3 regions of the Gordonia sp. LMA484 genome follow, and region 1 is predicted to be linked to each of the others. Evidence: predicted binding sites of a transcription regulator. Region 1 holds the regulator's gene; each other region holds the start of a gene.
What was found. Region 1 encodes LexA, which represses DNA repair genes until DNA is damaged. Its sites were predicted from a motif close to CGAACANNTGTTCG; they were not measured.
Positions count from the first base shown of each region.

Region 2: the regulator LexA is predicted to act here: its motif matches at 799-812, upstream of AC4AMJ_RS07545 (HNH endonuclease signature motif containing protein).
Region 3: the regulator LexA is predicted to act here: its motif matches at 1,743-1,756, upstream of AC4AMJ_RS02435 (HNH endonuclease signature motif containing protein).

Region 1 is NZ_CM176700.1:2,827,147-2,837,609, forward strand. Features, by position in the region: gene hrpA (ATP-dependent RNA helicase HrpA) at 1-1,634, shown strand, start outside; gene nrdR (transcriptional regulator NrdR) at 1,659-2,150, opposite strand; gene AC4AMJ_RS12425 (LysM peptidoglycan-binding domain-containing protein) at 2,252-2,881, opposite strand; gene lexA (transcriptional repressor LexA) at 3,114-3,845, shown strand; gene ptsP (phosphoenolpyruvate--protein phosphotransferase) at 3,928-5,637, opposite strand; gene AC4AMJ_RS12440 (DeoR/GlpR family DNA-binding transcription regulator) at 5,763-6,533, shown strand; gene AC4AMJ_RS12445 (1-phosphofructokinase family hexose kinase) at 6,563-7,555, shown strand; gene AC4AMJ_RS12450 (PTS fructose transporter subunit IIABC) at 7,607-9,703, shown strand; gene AC4AMJ_RS12455 (HPr family phosphocarrier protein) at 9,778-10,038, shown strand; gene hflX (GTPase HflX) at 10,140-10,463, opposite strand, start outside.
Region 2 is NZ_CM176700.1:1,762,334-1,772,796, reverse strand. Features, by position in the region: gene AC4AMJ_RS07545 (HNH endonuclease signature motif containing protein) at 1-767, opposite strand, end outside; partial or broken gene AC4AMJ_RS07540 (nucleotidyltransferase domain-containing protein) at 996-1,136, shown strand; gene AC4AMJ_RS07535 (DNA polymerase subunit beta) at 1,192-1,827, shown strand; gene AC4AMJ_RS07530 (DUF1918 domain-containing protein) at 1,973-2,245, shown strand; gene AC4AMJ_RS07525 (DUF899 family protein) at 2,293-3,075, opposite strand; gene AC4AMJ_RS07520 (glycoside hydrolase family 25 protein) at 3,382-4,278, shown strand; gene AC4AMJ_RS07515 (NAD(P)H-binding protein) at 4,328-5,662, shown strand; gene AC4AMJ_RS07510 (YceI family protein) at 5,688-6,239, opposite strand; gene AC4AMJ_RS07505 (HEAT repeat domain-containing protein) at 6,351-6,995, shown strand; gene AC4AMJ_RS07500 (MerR family transcriptional regulator) at 6,999-7,988, shown strand; gene AC4AMJ_RS07495 (crotonase/enoyl-CoA hydratase family protein) at 8,053-8,865, shown strand; gene AC4AMJ_RS07490 (SDR family NAD(P)-dependent oxidoreductase) at 8,919-9,902, shown strand; gene AC4AMJ_RS07485 (ATP-binding protein) at 9,912-10,463, opposite strand, start outside.
Region 3 is NZ_CM176700.1:531,939-542,401, reverse strand. Features, by position in the region: gene AC4AMJ_RS02455 (hypothetical protein) at 1-432, opposite strand, end outside; gene AC4AMJ_RS02450 (hypothetical protein) at 667-828, shown strand; gene AC4AMJ_RS02445 (hypothetical protein) at 828-1,331, shown strand; gene AC4AMJ_RS02440 (DUF3024 domain-containing protein) at 1,339-1,674, shown strand; gene AC4AMJ_RS02435 (HNH endonuclease signature motif containing protein) at 1,788-3,470, shown strand; gene AC4AMJ_RS02430 (acyltransferase family protein) at 3,507-5,720, opposite strand; gene AC4AMJ_RS02425 (glycosyltransferase family 2 protein) at 5,705-7,585, opposite strand; gene AC4AMJ_RS02420 (lipase family protein) at 7,699-8,898, shown strand; gene AC4AMJ_RS02415 (SGNH/GDSL hydrolase family protein) at 9,036-9,869, shown strand; gene AC4AMJ_RS02410 (hypothetical protein) at 9,903-10,187, shown strand; gene AC4AMJ_RS02405 (YdcF family protein) at 10,184-10,463, shown strand, end outside.

The sequences.
Region 1 (10,463 bases):
ACGCCCTCGTGGAAGGCGAATGGCGCACCGATCATGCCTTCTTTCAGCGCAATCGGGAACTGCTCGACGCCGCAGCCGACGTCGAGCACCGCGCCCGTCGCCGGGATGTGGTGATCAGCGAACAGCAGTTGTTCGAGTTCTACGATGCGCGGGTCGGTCCCGATGTGGTGTCGGCGCGACACTTCGACACCTGGTGGAAGCAGACGAGACGCGAACACCCCGACCTCCTCGACCTGCGTCCAGAAGATGTGGCGGTCGACGTCGCGGTCGCCGACACCGACTTCCCCGGAGCCTGGCAGCAGGGCGAGACGCGCCTGGAACTCCGATACCGATTCGAGCCCGGCGCGCCCGATGACGGTGTCACCGTGGTGATCCCGCTACCGTTGCTCGACCATGTCCGGGCAGCGGGCTTCGACTGGTCGGTGCCGGGCCTGCGCAGCGAACTCGCCACCGAACTCGTGAAATCACTGCCGAAAGCGCAGCGCAAATCGATGGCGCCCGCCCAGCGTTTCGCGGATCTGGCGCTCTCACGACTCACACCGCGCGCCGAGCCGCTCATCGCCGGGCTGGCCCGCGAGCTCACATCGATCACCTCGATGACCGTGTCGCCCGGGGATTTCGCGCCCGAGCGCATACCTGCCCACCTCACCATGAACTTCGCCGTCGTCGACCGGACCGGCGCCACGATCGCCGGTGGTAAGTCGCTCGCCGACCTGAAGAAACAGTTCGCCGATCGGGACGACACCCCGGCGCCACGGACGGCCGTCACCACATGGAGCGCCGAAGGGATCGGCAACCTCGCGGACAGCGAGACGAAAGTGGTTGCCGGTCAATCCATCACGCGATATCCAGGATTGGACGTGGTGCGCGACGACAACGGGCACGCCGTCGGCGTGACCGGCGTCGAGAGCCCGACCGCGGCCCAGCGCGACCAGCGTCATCACGACGCCGTCATCGTTTTGCTCGATGCAGCGATGCCGCGTCTTTCCCGCAAGATCACCGGGACTCTCGACGCCGCGGGACGACTCACCCTGAGCCAGAGCCCGTATCGCAAGCCGGACGATCTGGTGGCCGACTGCACCCGGCGCGCGGTCCGCGACCTCGCCGCGGACCGAGATCTCACCAGAATCCGAACTCCGGAACAGTTCGAGCAACTGTGCACCGGGCTGCGAAGCGACGTCATCGGTGCCGCCCCAGAATATTTCACACTGGCCATCGACGTTCTGCGTCACGTCGCCCCGTTGCGTGCCCAGCTCGATCGGCTGAGCGGGTCGGTCGCCGCCGATGACGTCGCCGAACAACTCGAGAACCTGGTCTTCGACGGATTCATCGCCGCAACCCCTCGCGACCACCTGACCCACGTCCCCAGATACCTCGAGGCGGCAACTCGTCGACTGACCGATCTACCCGCGTCTGCTCATCGGGACCATGACGGCATCGCCACGGTCGATCGCGTCGTGAGCCACTGGAATCAACGCGGCGCGCGGCTTCCCGAGGGACGACGCGCTGCACTGGACGAATTCGCCCACTGGCTGATCGAGGAACTGCGGGTGGGCCTGTTCGCGCAGCGACTCGGAACCGCATACCCGATCTCGGAGAAGCGCGCCATACGTGCACTCGACGCCTTCACCTGACCATCGGCGTCGACACCGGTCCGGTCAATCGGTGAGCGCAGACCCCGCGGCATCCACCGGTTTACGATGCGTGAGATTGCCTTGCAGGTCATCGATCTCACGCTGGAAATCCTCCAACGAGTCAAATGACCGGTAAACCGACGCGAACCGCAGATAGGCGACCTCGTCGAGGTCGCGAAGCGGACGAAGGATGGCCAGGCCCACCTCATTGCTGGGTATCTCGGCCGAGCCGGATGCCCGGACAGCGTCCTCCACCTGCTGTGCGAGCTGAGCCAGGGCATCCTCGGCGACGTCACGCCCTTGACAGGCGCGACGCACTCCGCGCATCACCTTCTCGCGACTGAACGGCTCGGTCACGCCGTTGCGTTTCACCACCGACAGCACGGCGCTCTCCACCGTCGAGAACCGCCGACCGCACTCCGCACACGAACGACGCCTTCGGATCGCCTGCCCCTCGTCGGCGACACGCGAGTCGATGACCTTGGTGTCTTCGTTCTTGCAAAACGGGCAGCGCATGTCGTCCTCACGCACGTCTCGGGACACTCCGGCGCACCGGATGCCCGCTACGCCGTGCCGGTTTCCGGCTGGAACCTGTGACATGAGAGTACCGCCTGCGCTCAGCCGTATGCGGGTGCGACCAGTGCCTGCCCGACCCGGAGACCCGACCCGGACAGGTCGTTGCGCTCGACGATCTGGTCGATGACCGCCTGCCTGGGCACATCGGGCGCGATCCGATCGGCGATCGTGCTCAGCGAGTCGCCCTGTCGGACATGGACGATCTCGGTGCCGACTGGCGACGGCTGCACGGACGCCGCATAGTTGGAGCCCACGATTGTGACCACCCACACCAGAACCGCGAGCCCACAGCCCACGAGTACCGCCAGTGCCGTGGCCCTCCGGCGTGCGTGCAGGCGTGATTCGGCCGTCGACACAGCGCACCGGGTCCCCGCAGCCCGAGGTAACTGTCCGACGGCCGGGCGAGCCGGCCGTCGGTCGGCCGGGCGGACGGGTTCGTGATGCGCCTGGCGCCGCGGCCGTGTGCCCGCGCCGAGACGGACCCGCTCCTGCTCGCCGGTACGCGTGCGCCCGCTTCGCGTCGGCTCGGTGCTTGCCGAGTCGGTGCGTGCCGAGTCGGTGCGCTCGCGCTCGATGCGCACACGCTCGGCGCGCACGGGCTCCGTTCGTTCAGACCTGGACACCGCCCCGTCCGGGGTGCGTGTGCTGCGCGTGAGGGTCCCAGTGCTCATCGTGTCCTCCTCGGCTCCCGATCGACCGGACTGTCGATCACGTGTTCGACGGAACGTATGTTCGATTAGTATCACGGCAGACCGACAATGTCTCGACACGCGTCGAACAAATGTTTGAACATGTCGGGATGTTCGGATACTGTCGGCGCTGTAGCAAGGCAACATCCAGCAGGTTTCCGAAAGGAACCGGGCAGGCGCCCCCACATGACGGACGCCGAGAGGGAGGACACCGATGAGTGACAAAGCCGGCGGACGGCGTGACGCCACCCGTGGGACCGACGAGACCGGGGGCGCGACGACGGTTGATCCCGAGGTCGCCGAGGCGAACCTCACCGCCCGCCAGCGGGGTGTGCTGGAGTACATCCGCACGTCGGTGCGTGAACGTGGATATCCGCCCAGCATCCGCGAGATCGGCGAGGCGGTCGGACTGACCTCCACCTCGTCCGTCGCACATCAGCTACGGACTTTGGAGCGCAAGGGCCTGCTCAAACGCGATCACAATCGGCCTCGCGCCGTCAACATCCAGGACGGCGAGCAGCACACGCCGCCGGGCGGCACGGCCGCACCGGCCGGTGGCTCAGAACTGCCGACTCCCACCTTCGTACCCGTACTCGGACGCATCGCCGCGGGCGGACCGATCCTCGCCGAGGAGGCCGTCGAGGACGTCTTCCCGCTCCCCCGTGAGCTCGTCGGCGACGGGTCGCTCTTCCTGCTGCGCGTGGTCGGCGAATCGATGATCGATGCAGCGATCTGCGACGGCGATTGGGTCGTGGTGCGACAGCAGAACGTGGCCGAGAACGGTGACATCGTCGCGGCGATGATCGACGGCGAGGCAACCGTCAAGACGTTCAAGCGCAAGGACGGTCACGTCTGGCTGATGCCACACAACGCGATGTTCGAACCGATCCCCGGCGACAACGCCGCCATCCTGGGTAAGGTCGTCACGGTGATGCGCCGGGTGTGAACGGTGGGCCCGGCCCGGGGCCCGGTACCGGGCCGCCACGAGCCGGCCGGTCGGGCCTCCATGGAAGCCCGACCTGATGACGCTAGGCGTCCAACGCCGCCGTCGCCGCCGCACGCGCAGCGGCCGGGTCGGACGTGCGTAATGCCGCCTGGGCCGCAACCTGGCACTGGTCCATGCTGACCGCTCCGAGTCGGGCTCCCACCGCGGCCGCCGCGGCTGGAGCCGACGACAGCGACGTGACACCCATCCCGACCAGCACGCACGCCAGCACCGGGTCTGCTGCGGCCTCGCCACACACGCCCACCGACTTGCCCACTTCGGAACCCGCGCGCGCCACGGTTGCGATCAACGACAGCACCGCAGGCTGCCAGGGGTCGGTCAGGCCGGCGAGTTCGGCCGACATCCGATCCGCCGCCATCGTGTACTGGGTGAGGTCATTTGTCCCGATCGACACGAAATCGACTTCGGCCAGTATGGATTCGGCAAGAATCGCGGCCGCGGGCACCTCCACCATCACACCGGCGATCAGTCCGCGCGCACGCACCTCGGCGGCGAACTCCGCGGCCTCGGCCGCCGACGCGATCATCGGCGCCATCACCCAGGCGGTCGATTCGCGGCCATTCGCCGCAGCGGCGATCGCATCGAGCTGAGCGGTGCGGATCTCGGGATGTTCCTGGGCAATCCGATTGCCCCGCACGCCCAGCGCGGGGTTGGCCTCGTCCAGTTGGGTGACGAACTTGAGCGGTTTGTCGGAGCCGGCGTCGAGCGTGCGGATGACCACCTTCTGTCCGTCGAAAGCATCCAGCACCTCGCGGTAGAGGCTTGTCTGTTCCTCTACCGTCGGCGCGTCCGCGCGATCAAGGAAGGCGAGTTCGGTGCGGAACAACCCGACACCTTCCACCGGATAGGCGGTGGCGGTCCGCGCCGACGCTCCGTCCGCGACGTTGGCCAACACCGAGATCCGGCGTCCGTCGGCGGTTTGCCCAGGCCCGGACCAGTCGGCGACCAGCTCCGCCGCCCGACGACTCTCCTCGACGCGCTCCGTGGCGTCGGCGGCGTCCGGTTCGACCTCGATCGTGCCCGCGGTTCCGTCGACGAGCACGATGGTGCCCGCCTCGACCGTCGCGAGGTCCGACACCGCCACCACGCACGGAATTCCCAGCTGTCGCGCGATGATCGCCGTGTGGCTCGTCGGTCCCCCCAATCGGGTGACCAGCGCGGTGATCATGGCCGGGTCCAGGCCGGCCGTGTCGGCGGGCGCGAGATCATCGGCCATCAGAATCGAGGGCACCGACGGCTCCGGCACACCGGGCTCTGGTACACCGAGCAGCTCGGCGACGACCCGATCGCGTACATCGTTGAGATCGGTGACACGTTCGGCCATCAGGCCGCCCAGCTTCGTGAACATGGCGGCAAATTGTTCGGTCGCCGCAACCGCGGCCGCCGGAGCGGCCGAGCCCTTGGCGATCAAGGCCGACGCCGCTCCGACCCAGCCGCGGTCCTCGGCCAGGCCCGCCGTCGCCGACAGCACCTCGGCGGCAGCGCCGGATGCGTGTGACGACCGTTCGCGAAGTCGACCCGCGACTGCCGCAGCGGCATCGGTGAAGCGTTTCGTCTCGACCTCGCGTTCCTCGTCGGCGATCACACCCCCGCCGCTGACGTCGAATACGGGACGTTCCCCGGGCCAGACCACCGGGCCGTAGGCCTTTCCACCGACAACCGGCGTTCCGTTCAGTACCTGTGTGCGCTCCACCGAAGACCTCTCTGTGTTCGACGCCGAGGCCGGCTGCATTCGCAAGCTCCCGGCCATTTCTCTGTGATCAAACTTACAACAAACACTTGACGTGACCACACAAACAAGCGTAAACAAAGGTATATCAACATTCAAACCCACCGAAACCCACAGACGAGGACATCGTGTACGCGGAGGAACGACAGCAGGCGATCGCCCATCAGGTCCGCTTGAACGGCCGCGCCTCGGTGGCCGCACTCGCCACGGCCTTCGATGTCACGAGCGAGACCGTGCGGCGAGACCTCGCCGTGCTCGAACGGGCAGGGCACCTGCAACGGGTGCACGGTGGCGCGGTACGGCCCGGCTCGACGCCGGTCATCGGAGAACAGGGCATCGACGAACGGCAGATGTCCCACACCGAACAGAAGTTCGCGATCGGCCGCGCCGCGATGCGGTTCCTCCCGCCGGACGGGGGCTCACTGTTCTTCGACGCCGGTACCACCACCTACCAGGCGGCACTCGAGATGCCCCGGGACCGCCGATTGACGCTGGTCACGCACAGCATCCCGATCGCGGGGGTACTCGCCGCGCAAGGAGCCGCCGATCTCCACGTCGTCGGCGGGCGGGTACGCGGACTCACCCAGGCAACCGTCGGCGCCGACACGGTGGCCGCCCTGGAGAAGATGCGCATCTCGACAGCCTTCGTCGGCACCAACGGGATCAGTCCGGGTTTCGGGCTCTCCACCCCCGACCCCGATGAGGCCGCCATCAAGTCAGCCATCGTCCGCGTGGCCAACCGCGTTGTGGTGCTGGCTGATTCGTCCAAGATCGATCGCGAGGATCTCGCGTCCTTCGCCGACCTGACCGATGTCGATGTGCTCGTCACCGACGCCGGCGTAGACCCGATCACCTCGGCCGAGCTGGCCGACCACGGCATCGAGATGGTGGTCGTATGACCCCTGTTCGCACGACCGAAAGGGACCCCATGACGTCCTCCGATCCGACCCCGGTCACGATTCTCACACTCACCGCCAATCCCAGTCTCGACCGGACTCTCGAGCTGTCCACACCACTGCAACGTGGCGCGGTGCAGCGCGCCACGGCGGTGCGATCCGAGCCGGGCGGCAAGGGGATCAACGTCGCGCGGGTGGTCGCCTGCGCAGGAGTGTCCACCAAAGCCATCCTCCCGGCCCGCCCCGGGGATCCGTTTCTCACCGCTCTGGACGGCGTCGGACTACCCCACCTGACCCTCCCGATCGACGGCGAGATCCGCTCCAACATCACCGTCGCCGATCCCGACGGCACCACAACCAAGATCAACGCGCCCGGATTCGCGCTCGACGACGACCAGGCAAGGGCGCTGGCCGACCTGGTGGTCGACAACGCGCGCGGCGCCCGGTGGGTCTCGCTGTGCGGGTCACTGCCGCCAGGCCTGCCCGACGACTGGTACCGCACCGTCATCGACGCGCTGGGTGCGCAGGGATGCCGGGTCGCGGTGGACACCTCCGGTAGACCGCTGGCCGAGGCCGTCACCGGCCGCGTCGATCTGCTCAAACCCAACGATGAGGAACTCGCCGAAGCGGTCGGTACCGACGCGGCACAGCTGGCCGAGGCCACCAGGGGCGGAGACCACGCGCCGCTGATCGCGGCGGCACGGACCCTCGTGGACCGGACCGGCGCGGCGATCCTGGCGACACTCGGCGCGACCGGGGCGCTGCTCGTGACCGGCGGCGGCACCTGGTTCGCGACGCCTCCGCCGATCGTGCCCCGCAGCACCGTCGGCGCGGGGGATTCCGCTCTCGCCGGCTACCTCATCGCCGAGAGCCGCGGAGACGATGAACCGGACCGCCTGCGCACCGCGGTCGCTTATGGGTCTGCGGCAACGGCGCTCCCCGGGACTCAGCCTCCGTCGCCGGACCAACTCGATCTCGCACACGTGCAGATGACCGACCTCACAGGAGCCGCCCACACCCGATGAACCACCGCCGCACCTGCCGACTTGCACGATTCATGGAATGAAGGAAATCCCATGTCAGAACAGATAATCACACCGCAGACGGTGAGCCTCGACATCGACGCGGGCAGCGACCCGGCCGCTGTCATCGGCTACCTCGCCGACAAACTCGCCGCGGCCGGCCGCACCACAGATCCCACCGTGCTCACCCGGGGCGCCCTGGACCGCGAGGCGAAGTCGGCCACCGGACTTCCCGGCGGCATCGCCATCCCCCACGCCCGCGCCGAGTCGGTCACCGAGGCGAGCCTGGCTATGGCGCGCCTCTCGAACAAGGTGGACTTCGGCGCTCCGGATGGCCCCGCCGACCTCGTGTTCCTCATCGCCGCCCCCGCGGGCGGGGCGACCGAACACATGAAGCTGCTCAGTTCGCTGGCCCGTTCGTTGGTGCGGCCGGACTTCGTCGAGTCGTTGCGTGGGGCCGAGAGTGACGAACGCGTGGTCCAACTGGTCGACGAGGCCATCAATCCACCCGCGGCAGCACCCGCTGCAGCAACAGCTACGGCGGCCGCTGCGACCACATCCGCTGCGGCGTCGGCGGCATCGACGGGCACGACGCCGCCACCGTCGGCCGGCGCCGGAGAGGAACGCCGTCCGTCGGTGGTGGCGATCACCGCGTGCCCCACCGGCATCGCCCACACCTACATGGCAGCCGACGCCCTCAAGTACGCCGCCGAGCGCGCCGACGTCCAGTTCCATGTCGAGACACAGGGATCGGCCGCCACCACACCGTTCGATCCGCAGGTGATCGCCGACGCCGACGCCGTCATCTTCGCCACCGATGTGGGTGTCAAGGGCAAGGACCGTTTCCACGGCAAACCCGTCATCGCGTCGGGCGTGAAACGGGCGATCAACGAACCCGACAAGATGATCGCCGAAGCCGTTGCGGCCTCACATAATCCGTCGGCAGCCGTGGTCACCGCGGGCGCCGGGGACGCTGTCCCGGAGGCCGCCGAGAGTGGCGGCCTGGGTCTGGGCAGCCAGGTCCGCCAGGCACTGATGACCGGCGTGAGCTACATGATCCCGTTCGTCGCCGCCGGCGGCCTGCTGATCGCGCTCGGCTTCCTTCCCTTCCTCGGCGGATACGAGATCGCCAACAAGACACTCGACGAGGCGGGAACGATGAGCGACGGGGCGTTCATCGCCCTGCACAACAGTCTCTGGGACCTCCCCGCAGGAGGCCTGGGACAGTACATCGGCGCGGTCCTGTTCGCGGTCGGCTCACTGGCCATGGGCATGCTGGTGCCGGTGCTCGCCGGCTACATCTCGTTCGCCATCGCCGACCGACCCGGCATCGCACCGGGTTTCGTGGCCGGTCTGGTCTCGGTGGCCGTCGGCGCCAGCTTCATCGGCGGCCTGGTCGGCGGTCTGATCGCCGGTGTGGTCTGCTTGTGGATCTCTCGAGTCCCACTGCCGACCTGGGCGCGTGGCCTGCAACCGGTGGTGATCATCCCACTCGTGGGCAGCCTGGCCATCGGCGCGCTGATGTTCATGTTGCTCGGCAAACCGCTGGCGTGGGTGACCGAGAAGATGACCGACGGACTCAACAGCATGTCCGGTGGATCGGCCATCATCCTCGGCATCGTCCTCGGGCTGATGATGTGCTTCGACCTCGGTGGCCCGGTCAACAAGGCGGCCTACCTGTTCGCCACCACCGGACTGGCGATCGGCGGTGCCGCACAGCTCCAGATCATGGCCGCGGTCATGTGCGCCGGCATGGTCCCACCCCTGGCGATGGCACTGGCCACCGTGCTGCGTCCGAAGCTCTTCACCGAGCCGGAGCGCGAGAACGGCAAGGCGGCCTGGCTGCTGGGTGCGTCGTTCATCTCCGAGGGTGCGATCCCGTTCGCGGCGACCGACCCCTTCCGCGTGATCCCGTCGATGATGGCCGGCGGTGCCCTGTCGGGGGCCCTGGTGATGGCATTCGGTGTCGAGCTCCGGGCTCCGCACGGCGGCATCTTCGTGTTCTTCGCGATGAACAACTGGGTGCTGTTCCTCATCGCCCTGGCCGCCGGTACGGTCCTCAGTGCGTTCGCGGTCATCGGCGCCAAGCAGTGGCACCTCAACCGGCAGCATGCCACCGTCGTCGAGGATCTCGAAACCGTGCCCGCCTGAGCCGAACTCCGGCGACACTGATGCCGTAGACGTGACAAGCTGCCATACACCCGACCAGCAAAGGAGAATCACCCATGCCCAGCACCACCGTCGCCGTCGGTTCCGCCGTCGGTCTGCACGCCCGCCCCGCAACGATCATCGCCGAGGCCGTCACGGACGCCGGTTCCACGGTGACCCTGTCGCTCGAGGGCGGTGAGCCGGTGGATGCCGGATCGGCGCTGATGATCATGACCCTCGGCGCCGAGAAGGGCACCAACGTGGTGGTCACCGCCGAGGACCAGAACACCCTCGACGCCATCGCCGCCCTGGTCGCAAAGGACCTCGACGCGGACTAGGACGGTACCCACTCCCATCGCCAACAGGGTGGGTGTCGAGCGACACGCCGGTCGTCGCTCGACACCCACCCTGTTCGTGCGATGGGAGGTCGGGTGGCGGGTCAGGGCACCTTCAGGTCCTCCAGCGCGCCCGCGAAGGCGGCCGGGACGCGCACCCGCATCGTCGTGCCGGCGGCGGTGTGCTCGCTCGAGAGCACCTCGCCCGCTTCATGGATCCGCGACACGACGTCGCCCCGGGTGTAGGGCACGTCGATCGTCAACTCGATGTCGGATCGGCTGATGACGTCGCGGATCCGGTCGAACAGCTCATCCAGGCCCTCACCCGTGCGGGCAGAGACGAACACGGCGTCGCCGAGAGCGCCACGCAACTCAGCCATCCGCGTCGCATCGATGGCGTCGATTTTGTTGACCACCAACAGTTCCGG
Region 2 (10,463 bases), 1.1 Mb from region 1:
CCGACCAGTGGGGTGTCGTCGGCGGGATTGTTCATGCCGGGAGCCGCCCAGCTGGCCAAGACCACGTCGAGCATGGCTCGGGTCTTCGGGTCCAGCAGGCCGGCAAGTTTGCTCATGTCCTGCATGTCTTGTTTGCCCACACCGAGTCGACGTTGCCGGGCGCGGTCGCGGTCGTCGGTAAGGGTGCCGTCGGGGTCGACGTGGCCGAGGATGCGTTTGCCGATCTCGATGAGTGCATCGGTGGAGTATTTGGTTGCCATGTCGGCCATTTCGGCTTCGGCGGCGGCGCTGACCGCGACCGGCAGCGCGGCCGGAATCCGGTGCAACGTCTTGAGGATGATGTCGACGTGATCAACACTGATCGCGCCGTCGATCAGCGCCTGGGCGGTGTTCGGGCAGGTGGGAGGCATCTTCTCGCCCTGCATCGAAAATCTCGGCGCCAGGGCAGCGGTGTGTCGCTGTCGCACGCGCGGCTCGCTGATCTTGAGGCGGTCGCCGAGGAAATCGGTCAGGTTTCGATACCCGAACTTGGTGAAGGCGCCTCGATCGGAGACATCCATCAAGCGGTGATGGCCCAAGCCACTCATCCGACGAACGGCACGCTCGTGCGCGTCGGCCACCTCCACGACCTCCACATCCGAGGCCGGCGTGGTGTCGACCTGCGCGATCCGATCCAGGACGTCGTGCAGTTCGCGGTACAGCGCCACCACCTCGGAGTGGGAATCGTCGGAGTGTGAATCGTCGGATGTCGGTCGGTCGGAATCCATGAGCTACACCTCCCCCTGATCGGCTCGCGGTCGAACGTACGTTCGAGTCTATGGCATCCGGAGGGGATGTGCAAGAGGCTTTCACGATCGATTTCAGATCCAATTGCTGGCGGCTGACTGCAGCACCCGATCTCGCTGACCGCCTAGTGCGGAACAAAATCCGTGGAGCCTGGTCCAAGTGGACGGTAGGTTGTGCGCTACGTGAACTCCGACCCGGCGAGGTTGCCCATGTTGTCCGATGCGGTTGTCCGACAGATGGTCGAGGACATCATCGCCGTCGACGGGGTCGTCGGCGTCACCCTTGGTGGAAGTCGCGCTCGCGGCGACGCTCTCCCGTCTTCTGACGTCGATCTCGGCATCTACTACGACGCCTCGCTCGACCTCACCGCCCTACGAGCTGTCGGCAAACGATGGTCGGGACCCGATGCCGAGATCGTGGGTCCCGGAGGGTGGGGGGCCGTGGGTCGACGGCGGTGGCTGGCTCCGCGTGGACGAGGTTCCGGTCGACTGGCTGCTCCGGAATGTCTGCCGGATTCGCGAGCAGTGGACACGAGCGCAGAACGGCGACTTCGCCTTTCACATGCAGGTCGGCCACCCACTCGGCTTCCTCGACGTTGCCTACGCGGGTGAGCTCGCGCTCGCCGTCGTTCTCGTCGATCCGTCAGGAGTCCTGACCGAGTTGCATCGCGAGATGCAGCGGTATCCGCGAGCCCTGCGGGACGCCATGTGCCACCTGCTGTGGGAGGCGGATTTCCTGGTGGCGATCGCTGCGAAGGCAACGACTCGCGAGGACACCGGTTACGTCTGCCTGTGCCTGACGAGGGCGCTGATGCTGTGCGCGCATGTGCTTCATGCACACAACCGGAGATGGGTGACGAACGAGAAGGGGCTGATACCGGCTGTGGCACGCCTCGAGCTGGCTCCGCCGGGTTTTGCCGGCAGGTCGGCACAGATCCTTGGCTCGTTGGGCTCGTCGAACGAGGAGTTGCGGTCCGCGATCGCGGCCACGCGCACGATCATCGGTGAGGTCCAGACGCTGGTGGTGAGGCACGCAAGGTAGTCCAACGTCGGTCGTCCGATCGCTCGGACACTCCGGCGCCGGCTCGGATACCCCCTCGTTCCGGCATTTGTTGCTTGTTTGCGGCATGTCGCCGCAGAGTGTGCGGGAAGCTGGTCTCATCAGTCATTTCGGACAAGGAGGCGTGATGCATGCGCAACCGGGAAACTGGCTCGTGGTCGAGCAGGCGGTGCTCGGCAAGGAACCGGAGATGGGTCTGATCCTCGAGGTGAGGTCGGCCGATGGGTCGCCTCCTTACCTTGTCCGGTGGGAAGGCTCCGGCCACACCGCACTTGTCTATCCGGGGCCGGATTCGATCGTCTGGACCGCTGACGAGGTCGACGCCCACAATGCGGCTCGGGCAGAACGAGCGACGCACCTGCAGGAAGAGCTCGCGCATCGGCAGCACGGAGACAACTGACAGACGATGAGCTCGTCGACGCGCCGTCGTCGATCGGCGCCGACACGTCAGTGAGGGTGGCCCGGCCTTCCGAGTGTATCCACCGCTGTCGCGCCGGGTCGACTCCATTGCGGCACCGGTCGGCTGGTCGGCCCCCAGGTTGCGTTCCCATCCACGTCCGAGCGCCATGACCAGCACGGGCTGTGACCCTCGGGCCAGCCGTCGGGAGTGTCCTCCCACTCTTCGCCGCGTCCGTAGGGCGTCATGTCGAGCAGGCCCAGGGAGCCGTTGACGCGCTCGTTCCCGCGGCCTGTCGTGGAGTAGGTGAGGAACGCGCGATCGCCGTCTCGCAAATAGCAGGTCAGATAGCCCATCTCGCCGCCGATCGGGTCGTCCACGTCGCGCACCGAATACCAAGGCTGGGCGTAGCCCAGAAAGGCGACATAGGTAGCGACCTCGTCCCACCGTCCGGTTGTCAGGATCGCGAACGAGACTCCGCGCGCATCGAGATACACGGAGTCCTTCAGATGCCAAGCCGTCGTGGTGCAGCCTTCGCACTGGCCCTGATGCGGGGCACCGTCGTACCACATGTGCTTGTAGACCACGAGCTCGTCGTGATCGCCGAACAGGTCCAGGAACGGGATCGGACCGTCCGGTCCGACGACGTCGACGGCCGGGTCGAACTCCACCATCGGCAGTCGTCGACGTGCTGCCGCGATCGCGTCGCCCGCGCGGGTGTGAGCCTTCTCGCGGACCAGCAGATCATCGCGGGCACTCTGCCAGGTGGTCCGGTCGACGATGGGTGGGCGGCCGCGCATTCCAGCCGCCGGATCGTTCGGTGTGGTCGTCATGGTCTCCTCCGGGTGGCTCGTGCAGGCGACGGCATGCGGCGCCGAAGCCCTTCAGCGGGACAGACCAACGACCAGGCGAAAACTCATCGCGGCTGCGACTGCTTGTCCGAGCGTAGGATTGTTTGTACCGAATGATGTCGCTGCGACGGCACTTTCAGTACGCAGGGAGGCTGACCACACGCCTCAGCAGCAGAACATGCTTTCGTCTACTTCCGGCCGTGACGAGAGGATCTGCCCGCCGATCCACTCCCGGGTTCGTCCTCACCATCGATCGGCGGGTGCACGAGTGCTCTGTGGAGGCCAACGGTGACGTTCTTCGGGATTGATGTCTCCAACCACCAGAGGGACTTCGACTTCGCTCGTGCCAAGGGCGAAGGCATCACCTTCGCCACGCACAAGGTCACCGAAGGTGACAGCTATCGTGACCCGTATTGGCCACGCGCACAGGCGGAGATGCGACGCTGGTTCCCCGGACGATGGGGCGGCTATGTCTTCTGCCGCACGCACACCGACCCCGAAGCCGAAGCACGATTATTGCGATCACACGCCGGTTCGACGGACTTCCCACTGCAGATCGACTACGAAGACACCGCGAACGCAGGCTCTCTCGACGACCTTTACCACCGCATATCCGCTTACCGGGCAGCCGGATTCACCCGTCTGTTACCCATCTATCTACCGCGCTGGTATTGGCGTGAGTGGATGGGGGCACCACGGTTGACCGGACTGCCGGTCTCGATCTGGAACAGCCACTACGTGTTCGGACACAACACACCGCGAAACCTCTACCCCGGCGACGGGCATGCGGGTTGGGCGGATGTCGGCGGCAAACCTGTTCAGATCCTTCAGTTCTCGGATACCGGCAGCGTGTCGGGGCAATCCGTCGACGTCAACGCCTTCCGAGGTTCGGGAGACGAGTTCAACCGCATGTTCGGAGGTGCCACCATGTCCATGGCCGACGAGGAACTCGGCATGAAGTTCCCGAGCCGATCGAAGTACCGCACCACCGATGAGCCGATCGACACGCTGGCCGGGTTCGTGCTCAATATCGACGCCCGTATCCACGAGGAATACGTGGAACGCGCGGCCCGCGAAGGTCTGCAGTGGGCGATCGACCTCGTGAAGCGCGAGGCGGCCAAGAATGACGAAGGTGCCAAGGCAGTACTCGCCGATATCGGACTGTCGGCTCCTCACCAGCCGTGAGGACGTTGAAGTGCGCGGCGGCGTCGGTTGCGATCCGTAGGGTGGACCTGTGAATGATTCGCGACGCTGTCTGGTCACCGGCGCGACCGGCTATGTCGGCGGCCGACTCGCGCCGCGCCTGATCGCCCGTGGCCATCGGGTGCGCGCGCTGGCGCGGACACCCGCGAAACTGGCGGACGCACCGTGGGCGGCTGATCCCGACGCCGAGGTCGTGGCCGGCGACCTGTCCGATCGCGATTCGCTCGCGAACGCGTTCGCCGGCGTCGACGTCGTCTATCACCTTGTGCACTCGACGAGCACAGACGCGGACTTCGCCGCCGAAGAGCGTCGCTCCGCCGAGAACGTGATCGCCGCGGCTCGTTCGGGAGGCGTATCCCGGATCGTCTATCTCGGCGGGCTACATCCGGATGGCACCGACTTGTCCGAGCATCTGGCCTCACGCGCGGAGGTCGGGCAGATCCTGATCGACTCGGGAATCGAGACGGTGGCGCTGCAGGCCGGCACGTTGATCGGATCCGGTTCGGCGTCGTTCGAATTGATTCGCCACCTCACCGAGCGGCTACCGGTGATGACCACTCCGCGCTGGGTGCACAACTCGATCCAGCCGATCGCGGTGGCTGATGCGTTGCACTACCTGGTGGAGGCGGCGACCGCTCCGGTCCCCGAATCCCGTACGTGGGACATCGGCGGCCCCGACGTCCTCGAATACGGCGACATGATGCAGGGCTACGCCGAGATCGCCGGCCTGCCACGTCGGCGCATGATCGTGCTCCCCTACCTCACCCCGACCATCGCGAGTCGATGGGTCCGATTCGTCACGCCGATCCGAGGAAAGATCGCACGCCCGCTGATCGAGTCGTTGGAATGTGACGCCATCTGCCGCGAACACGACATCGACGAGGTCATCGCAGCACCTGTCGGCGGATTGACGTCCTACCGGGACGCGCTGGTGGCCACCCTTGATCGAGTGCATCGCGGAGACGGCGAGGCCACCTGGTCGAACGCGACGGCCGAGGTCCCACCCGCCGAGCCGCTGCCGTCCGATCCGCCATGGGCCGGGGAGACGGTGTTTCGGACCGCACAGCGCCGGTCGGTGCCCCGCAGCGCCGAGGATTCCTGGGACCAACTCCGCCGCCGCGTCGGCAAGCAGTGGCAGGTCGTGGACATGCGACGGCCGGACCTGCTGCGGATCGGCGCCGACCGTCACGTGGGACGAGCGTTCGTCGAGTTCTCGCTGACGGATTCGGCAACCGGCCGAGGCGCGGTTGCCGAACTTTCGACCACCTCCACCTTCTTTCCGCGCGGGTTGGGCGGGCTGCTCTACTGGCGGCTGGGCGCACCGCTGCGGAGACTCGGGATCTCGCCGGCCGACCCGTTCCGTTGAGTACGTGGGTGATCATCCCGATCGTTCACGCATCCATTGCGCGTCTGACCTCGATTGTCACCTGAACGTCGTCGGCAACTTTCAGTGCACCCATCATCAGGGAATACGGTTTGATGCCGAAATCGGTCTGAATGATCGTCGTCTCCGTGGTGATGACCCAACCGTCTTCGGCGTCGGCGACCGTGAAGTCGAGCGAGTGCGGACGACGGCGACCGTGGATCGTGAGAGTGCCTTCCGCATGGTAGGAGTCGGCCGCGCCGGTGATCGCCGACGTCTCGTAGGTGACCTCGGGAAACTTGTCGGCCGCCATGGACTTGAGTGCGTTGGCGCGCGCCACCGCCTTTTCTGCCCCGCTCAAGGGGGTCAGTCCGCCGCTGCCCGACATGATCTGCAACGAGTCCACCGGGATGGTCGCCGCGATCGCCGTGGGTGTGTCGCCCTCCCAGGTCACCGACGCCGACCACCGTTGCGCCTCGATGGTCAGCCGATGCCCGGTTCGTGCCGCCCGACCGGCGACGCCGGTGTGGACGACAACCGACCCATCTGCATCACTGAGTTCCCAGGTGGCCTCGCTCACGGTCACAGTCTATGGCGAGCAAGGGTTCCGACCGACGCGCTGTTCGATTTCCGACGCTTGACCTTGACACCGTGACAGGCTGTTTCATGGTCGGTGAAGGAGGTGATCGTCATGACCATGAACGATCTGACAACTCGTCTCATCGACGCACTGGGCGCCGACGACGATTCGACGCGGCTTCGCGCCGCGCTGACCGCTGGAACCAGCGGAGATGTGCGCCTCGTCGAGGCTCTCGTAGAGCGGTGCGGGATCGACCCCGACTTCTTCGTGCGCGACATGCTCACGTGGGCTCTGTGCCGGTTCCCCGCCGAGGTCACGGTGCCTCGGCTGGTGGCCGAACTCGGGTCGGCGAACCCCCAGGCGCGCAGCCAGGCCCTGCACACGTTGTCCAAGATCGGTGACCGGCAGGCGTTCTCGGCGTTGTCTGTCGTGCTGCACGACAGCGACGACGACGTCGCCCGGGCCGCGTGGCGCGCCGCGGTGGCACTGGTCGAGCCCGACGGTCAGGCCGATCTCGCCGCGGATCTCGCGAGGGAATTGGGTCGAGGCGACGAGGAGGTACAGCTGAGTCTCACCCGCGGTCTGATGGCGCTCGGTGAGTCGGCCCAGGCGGTCATCGACGCTCATATGGAAGATCCGGACGACGGCGTCCGCGTGCATGCCACGACCACTCGCCGGCTACTGGACGACCCCGACGCCGGGTTCGACCTCGCTGTCGATTTCGCCCGACGGGTCTCTGTCGGTGTCGATGGGTAGCCGATGCTGATCGGTGAGGTCGCCCGGCGCTCGGGTGTCAGTCCCCGGATGCTCCGTCACTACGACCGGCTGGGGTTGGTGGCGCCCACCGGACGGACGACCGGGGGTTACCGCGAGTACTCCGCCGACGACGTTCGGAGACTCTTCCACGTGGAGAGTCTCCGAACGCTGGGCCTCTCCCTCCAGGACGTCCGCGAAGCCATGGCTCGACCAGGGTTTTCGCCGGCCGCTCTGGTCAGCGAGCTCATGGAACGTACCCGTGAGCGCATCGCCACCGAGCAGGACCTGCTGGCTCGACTGGAACGCGTACAGCAATCGGGCCCCACGGACTGGGCGGATGTGGTGCATGTCGTCACGCAGGCACGCGCACTGGACTCGGAGTCGGGTGCCCGACGACAGCAGGCGATTCTGGCCCCGACCGACGGGGCCGGGTTCAGTATGCCCGAACTCGTCAAAGCTCTTCTCTCGGAAAGTGACCCGAACGTTTCGGGCGCATTGCGATGGGCGCTCGCGCGCGATGGCGGAGCGGCTCTGGACGGCTTGTCCGCGGGCCTCGACTCACCCGAGGATGCGGTACGACGGCGAGCCGTCTCGGCCATCGCGGCGATCGATCATCCGAACGCGATCGCGCTGCTCCGCCGGGGCCTCGACGACGCCGACCGCGACGTGCGTGAGCGTGCCGCCATCGCGCTCGCCGGCGCTGCAGACCCAGCGGGAATCCCAACGCTCATCGCGATGATCGTCGACGGCCACCGCGACGTCGAGGCATCCGAGGCACTCGGAGGACTGTCACCGCAGTCGCCCGAGGACATCGTCGCGGCATTGCGGGCCCATGTGGACGCGACGAGCGATGCTGCGGCACGGCTTCGGATCACGCAGTCGCTCGCCGAGATACCCGTTCCCGCAGCCGACGACCTGCTGGACAGGCTGACCGCGGATCCGGACCGCGCGGTCGCCGCGACGGCACAGGTGATCCTGTCCGGCCGCGGGTAGAGGCCCTGGGCCTCCTAGAATGGCCCCGGATCGATCCGACAACGACTGTAGGGAGATACACCTGATGAGCGAACACAGAATCCGCGTCGACCTCGACGACTCCGGTGTCGCGACGGTCACGCTGGATCGCGGCGAGAAGCACAACGCCCTCGACCGCGCCATGTTCGATGCTCTCCTGGATGTCACCGGCACACTCGCCACCGATCCTCGGCTCCGAGCCGTCGTCCTGCACGGCGCGGGCAAGAGCTTCTGCTCCGGACTCGACATCACGAGCCTGGGACAGGGCAACGCGACCCGCTCGCTGATCACCCGCGAGGAAGGTCAGCTCGCCAACGACGCACAGCGCGTGTCGGTGGATTGGGCCCGAGTGCCGGTGCCGGTCATCGCCGCGATCACCGGCAACTGCTTCGGTGGCGGCTTACAGATCGCGCTCGGCGCCGACATCCGTTATGCCACTGCGGATTCGCGACTGTCGATCATGGAGGTCAAATGGGGCCTCGTCCCAGACATGGGGATCACCCAGACACTCCCCCGCCTCGTGGCCGCCGACATCGCGAAGGAACTGACCTTCACCGGGCGCATCCTGTCGGGCACCGAAGCGCACGACCTCGGACTCGTCACCCGTGTCGTCGACGATCCCCTCACTACTGCACTTGATCTCGCACATGAGATCGCGCAGAAATCACCTCATGCCGTCCGGGCGGCCAAGCATCTGTACGACCAGACGTGGACGAGCTCGGATCCGGCAACGGCCCTGATGCTCGAGAGCGAGCTCCAAGAGGGTCTCATGGGTTCGCCGAATCAGCTCGAGGCGGTGTATGCCGGCATGGAGAAGCGCGAGCCCCGTTTCTCCGATCCGGACGAGACGCACCACTAGTTGCGTGTTTCCGAGACGCACCACTGGATCCCACCAAACGCAGGAGCTCGAGCATGCTGTCCCGCACATATCCCGCCCCGGCGCCTCGGTTCTTCGACGAGGTCGTGGCCACGCTGCCGAGACTCGATGGGAAGACCGTCGCCATCACCGGTTGTACGAGCGGCACCGGACTTGTGATGGCCCGTACCTGTGGACGATTGGGTGCACGCGTCATACTGCTCAATCGTCCGTCGGAACGAGCCGACGCGGCGGCTGCCGACCTCCGGAACGATGACGTCGAGGCGGTGCAGGTCCCCTGTGATCTGCAGCGGTTCGACAGCGTTCGGGTCGCCGCCGACATGCTCGCGCAGGCCTGCCCCGACGGTCTCGATGTGCTGTGCAACAACGCCGGTGTGATGGGTCTGCCGGACCAGGCCACGGTCGACGGGTGCGACATCCAGATGCAGACCAACCACCTGTCGCACTTTCTGCTGACGTCGCGGGCCTGGCCGCTACTCGTGCGAGCTGCTGAGGCCCGCGTCGTCAACCAATCGAGCGGAGCCCGACGCGGACCGGCCCTTCGCGCCGACTATCTCGGTACCAACGGAGGACACCTCGGCGGCGACGGGTTTCCGGGCCTGGGCAAGTGGCGTCGATATCAGCAGTCGAAACTGGCGAATCTGCTGTTCACCTACGCGTTGCACGATCGGATTTCCGCAACCCACGCCGGCTCGGGAGTCGCGAGCCTGTGCGCGCACCCGGGTCCCACCAACTCCGGATTGCAGGCAAAGACCACCGATGCCGGCGGAACGCGGGTGCTCGACAAACTCATCCTGCAACGCACGCTCCGAGTCGCTCACTCCGTCGAGGACGGAGCACTCGGAATCCTGCGCGCATCGTGCGACCCCACCGCACGCAGCGGCGAGTTCTACGGACCGCTCGGGAGTGGGAAGCCGGGTCCGGCCCAACTCCTCACTCCCGAGCGCGATCCCGAATCCGAAGGACTGCTCTGGGAGTCGAGCCTGGCCACCACCGGGGTGGCCGACTTCTTCGGATGAGGGTTTCGACTACGAAACCCCTACCTGCGCACTGTGATCTGACCACCGGGGGCTTCCCTCGATGGCACCGATGATGCGCGGACGCAGTTCGGCGGCCTGGATCACGGCGTCGACCGAACCGACCTCGACCGCACGTCGGATGCTGTGAACCGAATCGAACTCGGCGGCGATCTCGCTGATCTTCTCCGCGCGCACGGACTGCCGGGTATCGGCCAGCTCGGCGTTCAACGCCGGCCGATCGGCCCCGGATGCCTCCGCCACCCGCAGTTCCAGCTCGCGAACGCGAGGATCGGCACCGACTCGCTTGGCGACCTCGCCGGCGAACACCACTGCCGCTGCCGGTGCGCCGCCGAGCACCGAGGCGAACGAGCCGTCGATGGCCAGCACGGTCATGTTCGGGTTCAGTGCCTTGGAGAACACCACGAACGCGCCACCGTGGTACCGCGAGATCACGCAGAACACGATGGGTCCACGGAAGTTCACGATCGCACGGCCGATCTCGGCGCCGTACTCCAACTGCAGCTTCCGCATCGACTCAGGTGAACCGTCGAACCCGGACAG
Region 3 (10,463 bases), 2.3 Mb from region 1:
ATGTGTTCCGGTGAACACTCCCCCGGTTTGTGGCGCCAGCCCCACGGTCCCGTCGGCCGTCCGGCCATCGAGAAACACATTGGGCGACGGAATCGAACCCAGACACTTGAACGCGACGGCGTCACCGCCGACGGATCGCACCTCCCACCGGGTGCCGGTGAACTCTCGATACTGCTGAGGCGCCAGACCCACCGTGCCGGCGGCCGTGACTCCGTCGAGCAACCTCGGACCCGACAGCGCTCCAAGACAAATCAGACGTAGGCCGCCGTCCTGCAGGTCGACTGCGACCCATCGGGCGCCGGTGAACGGGGCTTCGGTGTTCGGCGACAACCCGACAGTCGCATTGGCAGTTCGTCCGTCGAGAAACCGTGATGTCCCGGGTCCTGTGCCCAGGCATTCGAGCGAGAACGCGTTACCAGTTGTGATGGACATTGTTCCAACCTTTCTATCAATCGACAGGGTGGAATCAGTGTCAGCGATGCCGCAATCGCGTTCACGCGTAGGGAACTACGCGTGTGCACCTCCAAACAGAGTCGGAAGTGGCCGAGTAGCTGCCCGCGGCACCATTCGCCTCGCGCGGAGTATTCGCCCAAACGAATGACACCACCGCCTCTGACCTGGGCGTACCCTGATCCCAACTTCATGAGCAAGGTAGAGGTGAGCGTCATGGCCGATGAACGCGACCACGATCACGATGACTACTACGGCGAGCTGATTCCGCCCGCCCCGCCGATCCGCCGTTGGGAGGATCCCGGAGACGACGACGAGGTGCTGCGTTATCGATCCCCCGAGACCTTCCTCGACAAGGTGTTCCGAAGAGACCAGTAGTGCCGTCAAAGCCTGTCGCCGCGATCTACACCAAACACGTCAGCGACCTCCTGGCGGGCGAGTACGACCGTCGTAAGGTGCTTGAGTCACGCGGCGATTCGATCATCAAGACGAGCGCCGCACTGATTGCGCTGATCGCCGCCATCACCGTCTACGTTCTCGGCAAGGACTACGTTGTCACGAACCACTGGCAGTCGAAGTGGGTTCTGGTCGCTTCCCTGGCATGCTTCGTCGTCTCGTCCTTCATCGCCATCTTCATCCAGAACTGGTCACTCAAGCTCACGGTCACCGGCGAGAAGACCCTGAACGGGATGACCGAGGACCTGTGGGACCTGGACGAGGAGACGGCCGAGAGGATGGTCCTGCGACGGCTCGTCCTGTCCACGATCAGTCTGCGTCAGGGCAACAAGTCGAAGGCGACTGCCGCGCAATACGCCGTCATCCTGCAAGTTGTCGCCGTCGGATTGTTCGCTACCGCATTCGTGTTCGAGTTGCTGGGGTGAGGAACCCGTGACCCTTCCCGAGATCGACATCGCGCGCATCCGCCGGTGGTGCCGCGACCGGGTGCCCGAGGAGCTCTGGGATCAGGTACGCATCGAATGTGACGTCGCCGAGCGTCACGCGACGATTGTGGAGACGCGCCCTCCGTGGGACGGCTCGGACGCACCCTGGACCCGGGCCCCGATCGCTCGCTTGCACTACACGACGTCGACGGGCCGGTGGACGCTGTACTGGCGTGACCGAAACCTGAAGTTCCACAGGTACACCGACCTGCCGCCCACCGACAATGTGCAAGCCCTCCTCGATCACGTCGCCGACAGCGGAGATCCGATCTTCTTCGGCTGAGCGTTCAGAAATTCTTGCCAGAAGGATCCGCCAAACCTCTTGCGCATCCCTTCCCTGTCCCTTAAACTCGAACGTACGTTCGACCGCGAGCCGATCAGGGGGAGGTGTAGCTCATGGATTCCGACCGACCGACATCCGACGATTCCCACTCCGACGATTCCCACTCCGAGGTGGTGGCGCTGTACCGCGAACTGCACGACGTCCTGGATCGGATCGCGCAGGTCGACACCACGCCGGCCTCGGATGTGGAGGTCGTGGAGGTGGCCGACGCGCACGAGCGTGCCGTTCGTCGGATGAGTGGCTTGGGCCATCACCGCTTGATGGATGTCTCCGATCGAGGCGCCTTCACCAAATTCGGGTATCGAAACCTGACCGATTTCCTCGGCGACCGCCTCAAGATCAGCGAGCCGCGCGTGCGACAGCGACACACCGCCGCCCTGGCGCCGAGATTTTCGATGCAGGGCGAGAAGATGCCTCCCACCTGCCCGAACACCGCCCAGGCGCTGATCGACGGCGCGATCAGTGTTGATCACGTCGACATCATCCTCAAGACGTTGCACCGGATTCCGGCCGCGCTGCCGGTCGCGGTCAGCGCCGCCGCCGAAGCCGAAATGGCCGACATGGCAACCAAATACTCCACCGATGCACTCATCGAGATCGGCAAACGCATCCTCGGCCACGTCGACCCCGACGGCACCCTTACCGACGACCGCGACCGCGCCCGGCAACGTCGACTCGGTGTGGGCAAACAAGACATGCAGGACATGAGCACACTTGCCGGCCTGCTGGACCCGAAGACCCGAGCCATGCTCGACGTGGTCTTGGCCAGCTGGGCGGCTCCCGGCATGAACAATCCCGCCGACGACACCCCACTGGTCGGCAGCACAGACGACGTCGTCGATGCCGAACAACTGCGCCAAGCCGTCGAACGCGACCACCGCTCCCAGCCGCAACGCAACCACGACGCACTGGCCGCGCTGCTGCGCCACGCCCTTGATGGCGGCATCCTGGGGAACAGCCACCGCGGACTGCCGCCGCACCTGATCATCAAGATCACCGAATCCGAACTACGCGAACGCGCCGGCGTCGCCACCACCACCAGCGGCGCACGCCTGCCGATCAGCACCCTGATCGAACTGGCCGCCCACTCCCAGATGCACCTGGCCGTGTTCGCCGACCACACCGGCGAACCGCTCTACCTCGGCACCGCCAAACGCCTGGCCAACCAAGCCCAACGATTCATGCTCTTCGCCCACGGCGGCGGCTGCTCCTGCCCAGGCTGCACCCGCGCCTTCGACACCGTGGAAATCCATCACGCCGAACGCGACTACGCCGACGGCGGCACCACCGACATCAACACCCTCACCCCCGCGTGCGGACCCCACAACCGCATGGTCGGCACCAAACCCGGCCAATACACCACCGACATCATCAAAGACGGCCCCAACACCGGCCGCGCCCAATGGACACTGAACACCGACGGCACCACACCACCAAACCCACCACGCATCAACGAACTACCCTTCATCGGCGAACTCTTCGAACGACGCCTCCGAGAACACACACCCGACCGAAACCACCCGGGCACCCCACTGCAGACGATCATCGACGAGATCAACCAGACCCGACCCCAGACAGACCAACCTGCACGCACCCCCACTCACCGCACACCCGGGGAGATCATCGCGAACGAACTGCTCCGCCGACTCATCGAACGCGATCGCGGCAACCATGCCGTCGCGAACGGATGGACCATTTGCCAATCCGGGCCCGAGGGTTATGACCTCGCGCGATGAATCGTCGGTTCACATCCGTCGCTCGATCAGCGCGGGTCACCGACCGCCGTAATCGAATCGCGCCGCATCCAACTGCTTCACCAACGCCGGCTCCAACACCTTTGCCGCGGTCGCGGTCAGATGCGAGTCGTCGCGGTAGAAGAGGATCTTGTTGCGCGCCGGGAGACACAGATTGCCGTCGCACAGCAGGTTGTTGACGCCGATCGTGAGGATGTCGCGACTGCGGCCCTGCGCCTGCTGTTCGAGGATCGGCTCGATCCGGGTGAACCCGTCGAGCGGGAAATCGCATTTGTGCCAATTGTCCAACGCCCCCGACATACAGTCGGCCACTTGGAAACCCGGGTATGGGGTGTCGGCGATGTAGACGATCTTCGCCTTCGTGGCACGCAGCGTGGTGAGCGTGTCATTCCACGCCGTCTCCGCCTGAGCCTCGTTCGGCACATAGGTCGACAGCGACGACACGAAGATCATCCGCGGCGCCACCGCCGTGATCTGCTGCAACGCATCCGCCCGCCACTGCGCACAATCAGGCTTCGCATACGGGTCGGGCACCCGACCTCGCGGCTTCAGATCCTGCGCCGGACACGCCGCCTTGGTGAACTGATGGATCCGCCAACCATGCGTGGCACCAATGGTGCGGATCGCCTCTGACCACTGATCGGCGTGACTGTCGCCGAACAGCACCACCGGAATCCCGCCCACCGGACCGAACGTGCAGTCCACGTCCGGCGACAGATCACCCACCGGGATCAGACACTCATGCGGCGACGGTCGGTCGTCGTAGGCCTGAAAAGGGTTCGGCACCACGGCACCCGACGGGTCCTTGTTGTCCACTCCGAACACCGACTGATAGGTCAGCGCGGCGTTCGCGACTGTGTCGCGGCTGGCGATCTGCACCACGATCACACCCGTCGCCATCGTCGCGACCAGCCCGACCACCACCCCGGTGACGCCCACCGAGATCGAGGCCGACGCGTTTCGTCGGAGCTCACGGTGCGCGATGATCGGCTCCTCGAAGAACATCGTCGACGCGGTGGCGATGCCGAGCGCCACCAGCGAGACAGCGAGAAGCGCGGGCCACGAATGGTTACCGGTCGCGGTTTCGAACAGCACGATCGCCGGCCAGTGCCAGAGATACCAGGCGTAGGAGACGCGGCCGAGGAACTTCAGGGGTGGGGTGGCGAGGAGGGTGGCGGGGGTGAGGGTTCGGGGTGCGGGGTCTCGATACGCTGCCTCGCCTAGCGGCTCGGCCGCTACTCGACCAGCGGAAGGCAGCTCGGCGGCTACTCGACCAACGGAAGACGCTCGACCAGCGGAAGGCGGCGTCGCGATCAACTGGCCCGAGGCGATCACCAGCGCTGCGCCCATCGTCGGGAGCAGCGCCGCGGTGCCGGGATAGGGCGTGTGGGCGTTGATCTGCACAGCGGCGACGACGATCGCGGCAAGGCCGAGCCAGCCGATCACGACGGCAACCACCATGGCCAGGCGCGGCGACTTCCATCGCAGTGCGAACAACGGGGCCGCGACGGCGATCAGGCCGCCGACGCCGAATTGCCATGCGCGGCTATAGGTGGCCATGTAGGCGCTCGACGGGTCGGTTGGGGTCAGCCGGATGGCCACCACCAACGACGCCACCGTGATCGCGCCGATCACCAGCCCGACCAGCATCCGCATCGACAGCGCCTGCCGCAGCGCAGTTTTCGACGCCAGCCACGCCGCGCCGAACACCAGCAGCGGCCACACGAAGTACAGCTGCTCCTCGATCGACAACGACCAGAAGTGCGTCGCGAGACTGCCGTCCATCGCGCCGGCCAGATAGTTGGCGTTCTGGGAGATGAAGTGCCAGTTGGCCAACTGCGCGGCGGCGGCGAGCAGGTCGATGGCCTGTTTGAACACCGACAGCAGCGGCATGAACAGCACTGCCCCGATGATCGACACCACGATCACCAGTGCCGCCGGCGGGATGATGCGACGGGCCCGTCGTGCGTAGAAGCCCTTGAACGACAACGTCCCCGTGCGCTCGTACTCGCGGACGAGCAGCCGGGTGATCAAGAAACCGGAGATGACGAAGAAGATGTCGACGCCGACGAAGCCGCCGGTCACGAACGGGACGTGTGCGTGGAACAGAACCACCAGCAGCACCGCGATGCCGCGGAGCCCGGCGATGTCGTCGAAGAACGTCGGTGGCGGCGGCTGCACCGGGATGCGGTCGGTCGGCGCCTCCGACAGTGCCGTCACGGGGCGGTCCACGGCACCATGATGTCGAACCAGCCCACCGCGAGCGCCGCGATGAACACGATCGCACTCGTGTAGCCGACCACCTCGAAGACCGTGATGCGATTCCAGTTGGGCGCCGTCGGACGCTGCTCGGTGCGTGCCGGGCGGAACGCGTCGTCGTCGGCCGCACGATGTCGTGGCAATCGGACCGGCACCGCGGACGTCTCCGGCGCCGACGTCACGCTCCCCCGCCCCGACCGCAGGATCTTCACGAACTCCACCAGCAGCGGCGCCGTCAGATACGTATAGGCGATGACGAATCCGACCATCATCCAGAACGCGGCCAGCCCGTAGACGAGCACGTCACGCACGATCACGACCCAGAACACCAGCAGCGATCCGCCGAGGGCGAGCGTGCCCAGCCGCGCGATCGACCGGGCCAACGAATTGCTCTTGCCGACCGCACCGGTGGGCACCCAGCCGATCTCACGGCCGATGATCTTGTGCCAGATCGCGATGGTGTGCGCGTAGCTGTAGGCGATCTGGATGCGCAGCACCTCGAACCGCCACCGCGTCCGCGACACCAGCGGGAACAACACCACGTACACCCAGAGGCCGAGCAGGAACGGCACCAGCTGCTGCGGCCGGACGTCGTCGGGGAAGAACGCCGCCATGATGATGCCCGGCAGGAACAGCAGAAAGACGTTCATCGCGGTGGTGAAGTAATAGAACACGCCCGCCCACTGGGCGAGGCGTTGCCGGACCGTCGGCCGCACAGGTGTGTCGATGTCGTGGTTGCGCAGCCGCGACAACGACCCCTGACACCAGCGGTACTGCTGATTGAGGAAGCCGGCCAGGTCCGACGGGCACAAGCCCCGCGACAACACGACCGGGACATAGCGGATCGCGTAACCGGCCTGCTGCAGATGGCGGCCGGTGTGCAGGTCCTCACTGTGCTCGATCGCCGCGAAGCCACCCACCCGATTCAGCGCGCCACGCCGATAGACCGCTGAGGTGCCCACACAGTTCGCTGCGCCGATCCGGTCGCGGGACGGCAGCACCCACCGGTAGAAGAACTCCTGCGTCGCACCTGCCGTCCGCTGGATCCAGCCCATCGCATCGGTGGTGGCGAATGCCTGCGGACTCTGCACGATCGCGACCTGCGGGTCGTCGAGATAGGGCACGAGGTGGCCGAGGAAGTCGGGGCGCGGGCAGAAGTCGGCGTCGAAGATGACGATCAGCTCGCCGGAACTGATGGTGCAGGCGTGCCGCAGATTGCCGGCCTTACGCAGGTGCCCGCGGTCGGGGCGCACCACGTATCGGAATCCGTGGGTGTCGGCGAGCTCGCGCACCTCGTCGCGGGCGGCGTCGTCGAGGACGAACACCGTGCGCCGCCCCGGCCAGGCCATGGCGTGCACGTGACGGTAGGTGGCGCGCAGGATGTCGAGGCTCTCACCGCAGGTGGGGAGGAAGATGTCGACGGATGGAAAACCCTTCTCGCCGGGCTGCCAGTCGGCGACGCGCTCCTGATGCGCCTGCCAGGTGATGCGGCGTCTGTTCATGCCCGTGAGCGTCGAAAGTGTGGTGCCAATCACATTTGCGGCAAGAACAATGAGCGCAATCCACAGCAAAGGATGTGCCCGGGCAAATGCGATCATCGACCAGCCGACAAGAAGAAAAGCGGCAATCAGAAATAGCTGAATCCACCGCATTTGTGGGCCGAGATATTCGTAGACCGTCTCGTCGTCTGGGGCCGATACCGCGAATGGATCCTGTTCGGGTGCAGGCGGTTCCGCGTGGGCTCGTCGCAGTGGCCGAGTAGCCACCTCGGGCGCTGCGACCTCGGTGTTCTCGAGGGCATCCGTCGTCGAGTTGGGTCCCCCGATAGTCAACTCCACGAGACAAGAATCGTTGACCATCCCGATCTGCGCAAACCGCAGAAGATACACGGAATTGAATTCGGACCCGGCCTCGCGGTTGCCGATACGAGGTCAACCGCTACCGTTCTCCTGTGAAAATCCGGCGCCGGCTCATCGGTGCGGCCTGCGTGGTGGCCGCACTGCTGGTGTGCTCGGCGTGCTCCGAACAGGGCGCGGGCGGGTCATCGGAGTCGTCGTCGGTCACTGCGGTGCGGGCCGAGACGCCTGATGGTCAGGGTCAGGTGGTGACCTCCGAACCGGGCCTCGACGCGTGGCAGTCGTTCCTCGGCGGACATCCGAAAATCACCCGAATGGTGTACCGCTCGACATCCGGGATCGATGAGTCGTCGACGACGGTCAGCGGCGCGGTCTTCGTGCCGGGCGGCGACGCACCGGAGGGCGGCTGGCCGCTGATCGCCTATGCGCACGGCACCACCGGCATCACCCGTGACTGTGCGCCGTCGGATCAGCCGGGCATGTTCGGCGACCTCGCGGCGGTCCGGGACTTCCTGAACGCCGGATATGCCGTGGTCACCACCGACTATCAGGGCCTCGGGGAACGCACTCGCAGCGCGCCGCATCCGTATCTCGAGCCCCGCACCGCCGCCTACAACGTGATCGACGCGGCCCGTGCGGCCCGGTCGATCGACTCTGCCATCGGTCAGCGGTGGCTGGCGGTCGGCCGGTCGCAGGGCGGCGCGGCGGCGTGGGCCACGGGCGAGGAGTACGCGTCCTACGGGTCAGGCAGCGGTGACCTGGTCGGCGTGGTCGCGGTCGCTCCCCTGCTCGACGCCACGTATCTGGTGTCCGAGGCGCAGGACGGCCGACTCTCGGTGGCACAGCGTTTTCTGTATCCGCTCCTCGTGCAAGGGGTGGCCCAGGCCGACCCGAGCATCCGGCCCGACGACCACATCCACACCGCCGATGGCACCCAGCCGAGCTTCTCGTGTGCGTCCGGCAAGACCGCGCTCGCCGACGAGCCGACGCTGCTGCCGTCGGATTCGTTCACCGCCGTCACGCCGGCGGCGGCGCAGCGGCTGACCGCGGTGGTGCAGGGATTCGCTCTGCCACAGAACCCGACGAAGGTGCCGATCCTGGCCGTCTACGGCAGCATCGACGACGTCATCCCACCAGATGTAATGCAAGTCACACTGGCACGAGCGTGCTCAACGGGCGACCAGATCGTGCGTGTTCGTCGTGAGGGACAAGGACATTCACTGGATCCGGGGCCCATCATGGCGACCTGGATGCACGAACGCCTCGCAGGGAAGTCGGCGCCGAGCGATTGCTGACCGATTCGCACCTACTCGCTGAGAAACCAGTCACTGTTCACCGCTAAGGTGACACGGTTGGATCCTGCTAGTGCAAAGACTCGCTGCAGGTCGGTGAATTGGTTGTGGTTGGTTCTGGATCGGGGAGTGTGCGCGGCATGCCGAATGTTGTGAAGCGGATCTGGGGGTCGGCGCCGCTGTGGGCGTGGATCGTCATGGGTGTCTGTGTCGTCGTGCTGGTCGTCGGTTTGATCATCTCCGGCAACCGCACCGCTCCGACGACGTCGGCGGCCACCGAGTCCACGCCGGTTGCCAGTTCGGCGATGCAGACCCCGGCGACCGCGAAGTTCGTCGACGACGCCAAGGCCAACCCGAGCACACCGAAGACCCTGGTTCTGCTGGGTGATTCGACCGGCGCCGCCCGCGACGGCTGGGCGCCCGCACTCGGCCAGTCGATCAGCTCGTCGCTGAACCGGCCGGTGGCCACCAAGTACTGGAACACCTCGACCGGCGACTACGGCGCGATGGTCGGCCTCGGCGACGGAACCAACGGCGCGGTCGGCTTCTGGAATGCCAGCGCGTCGGGCAAAGACGCCGACTACACGCTGCAGAACCTCGACAAGATGATCAAGTCCGACGTCACCCCGGAACTGATCCTGCTGAACTTCGGCCACACCGAGGACACCACCAAGTCGCTCGCGCCGCAGCTGCAGCCGTTGATCGCCGAGCTGCGCAAGCGCTACCCGGACGCCGACATCGCCGTCATCAAGCAGAGTCCCGCACAGGGCTCGGATTCGTCGGCGCAGCTCGAGGGCTTCGCCTCCGCGATGGATGCCGAGGGCATCCAGGTGATCGACGTGAACTCCGCGTTCCCCACCGACCCGACCAAACTGTCCGCGGTGATGCGCGACAGCGTCAACCCCAACGCGGCCGGCCAGCAGCTGTGGACGAAGACCGTTCTCGCGGCGTTCGGTCTGCCCGAAGCGCAGTAGGCGCGGGGCCATCGTTCACGCCTGGGAGCAGCCGTGATCCCGCCCGAGTTGTTCTATGGGCTGATCATCCTCAATCTGTTGTTCGTGACAGGTGCCTGGTGTCTGGCGCGGCCGTCGGTGGCGGCTGCGATCGTGCTCGTCGTGGTCTCGGTGGCGTGGGTAGTCGGCAACGGCCCGATCGAGGGTCACGTGCTGTTGTCCTATAACCACCGACACGGCATCACGGAGTCCGATCTGCTGGCGGTGGCCGGATTGGTGATCGCCGCGGTCACGGTGCGACGAAGCCGCACACCGCGCCGACACTCCGGCAGGCGATGAGGCCGGCGATCCGACCTCGGCGGGCACGCCGACTTCTTCTCCTCGGCCTGGCGATCCTGCTTGCCGTCGTCGCGACTGTGTACGTCGTCGTCGGGCAGCGCCTGTTCGACGAGAACCATTCCGACGAGCTGCGGCGCGTCGACGCGATCGTGGTGCTCGGCGGCGAGCATGACGGCCGCGAGGACTACGGTCTCCTGCTGGCGCGCGACGGCTATGCCCACACCGTGGTGCTGTCGAATCCGTACCCGCGCGACGACGCGACCATGCAACGCGTCT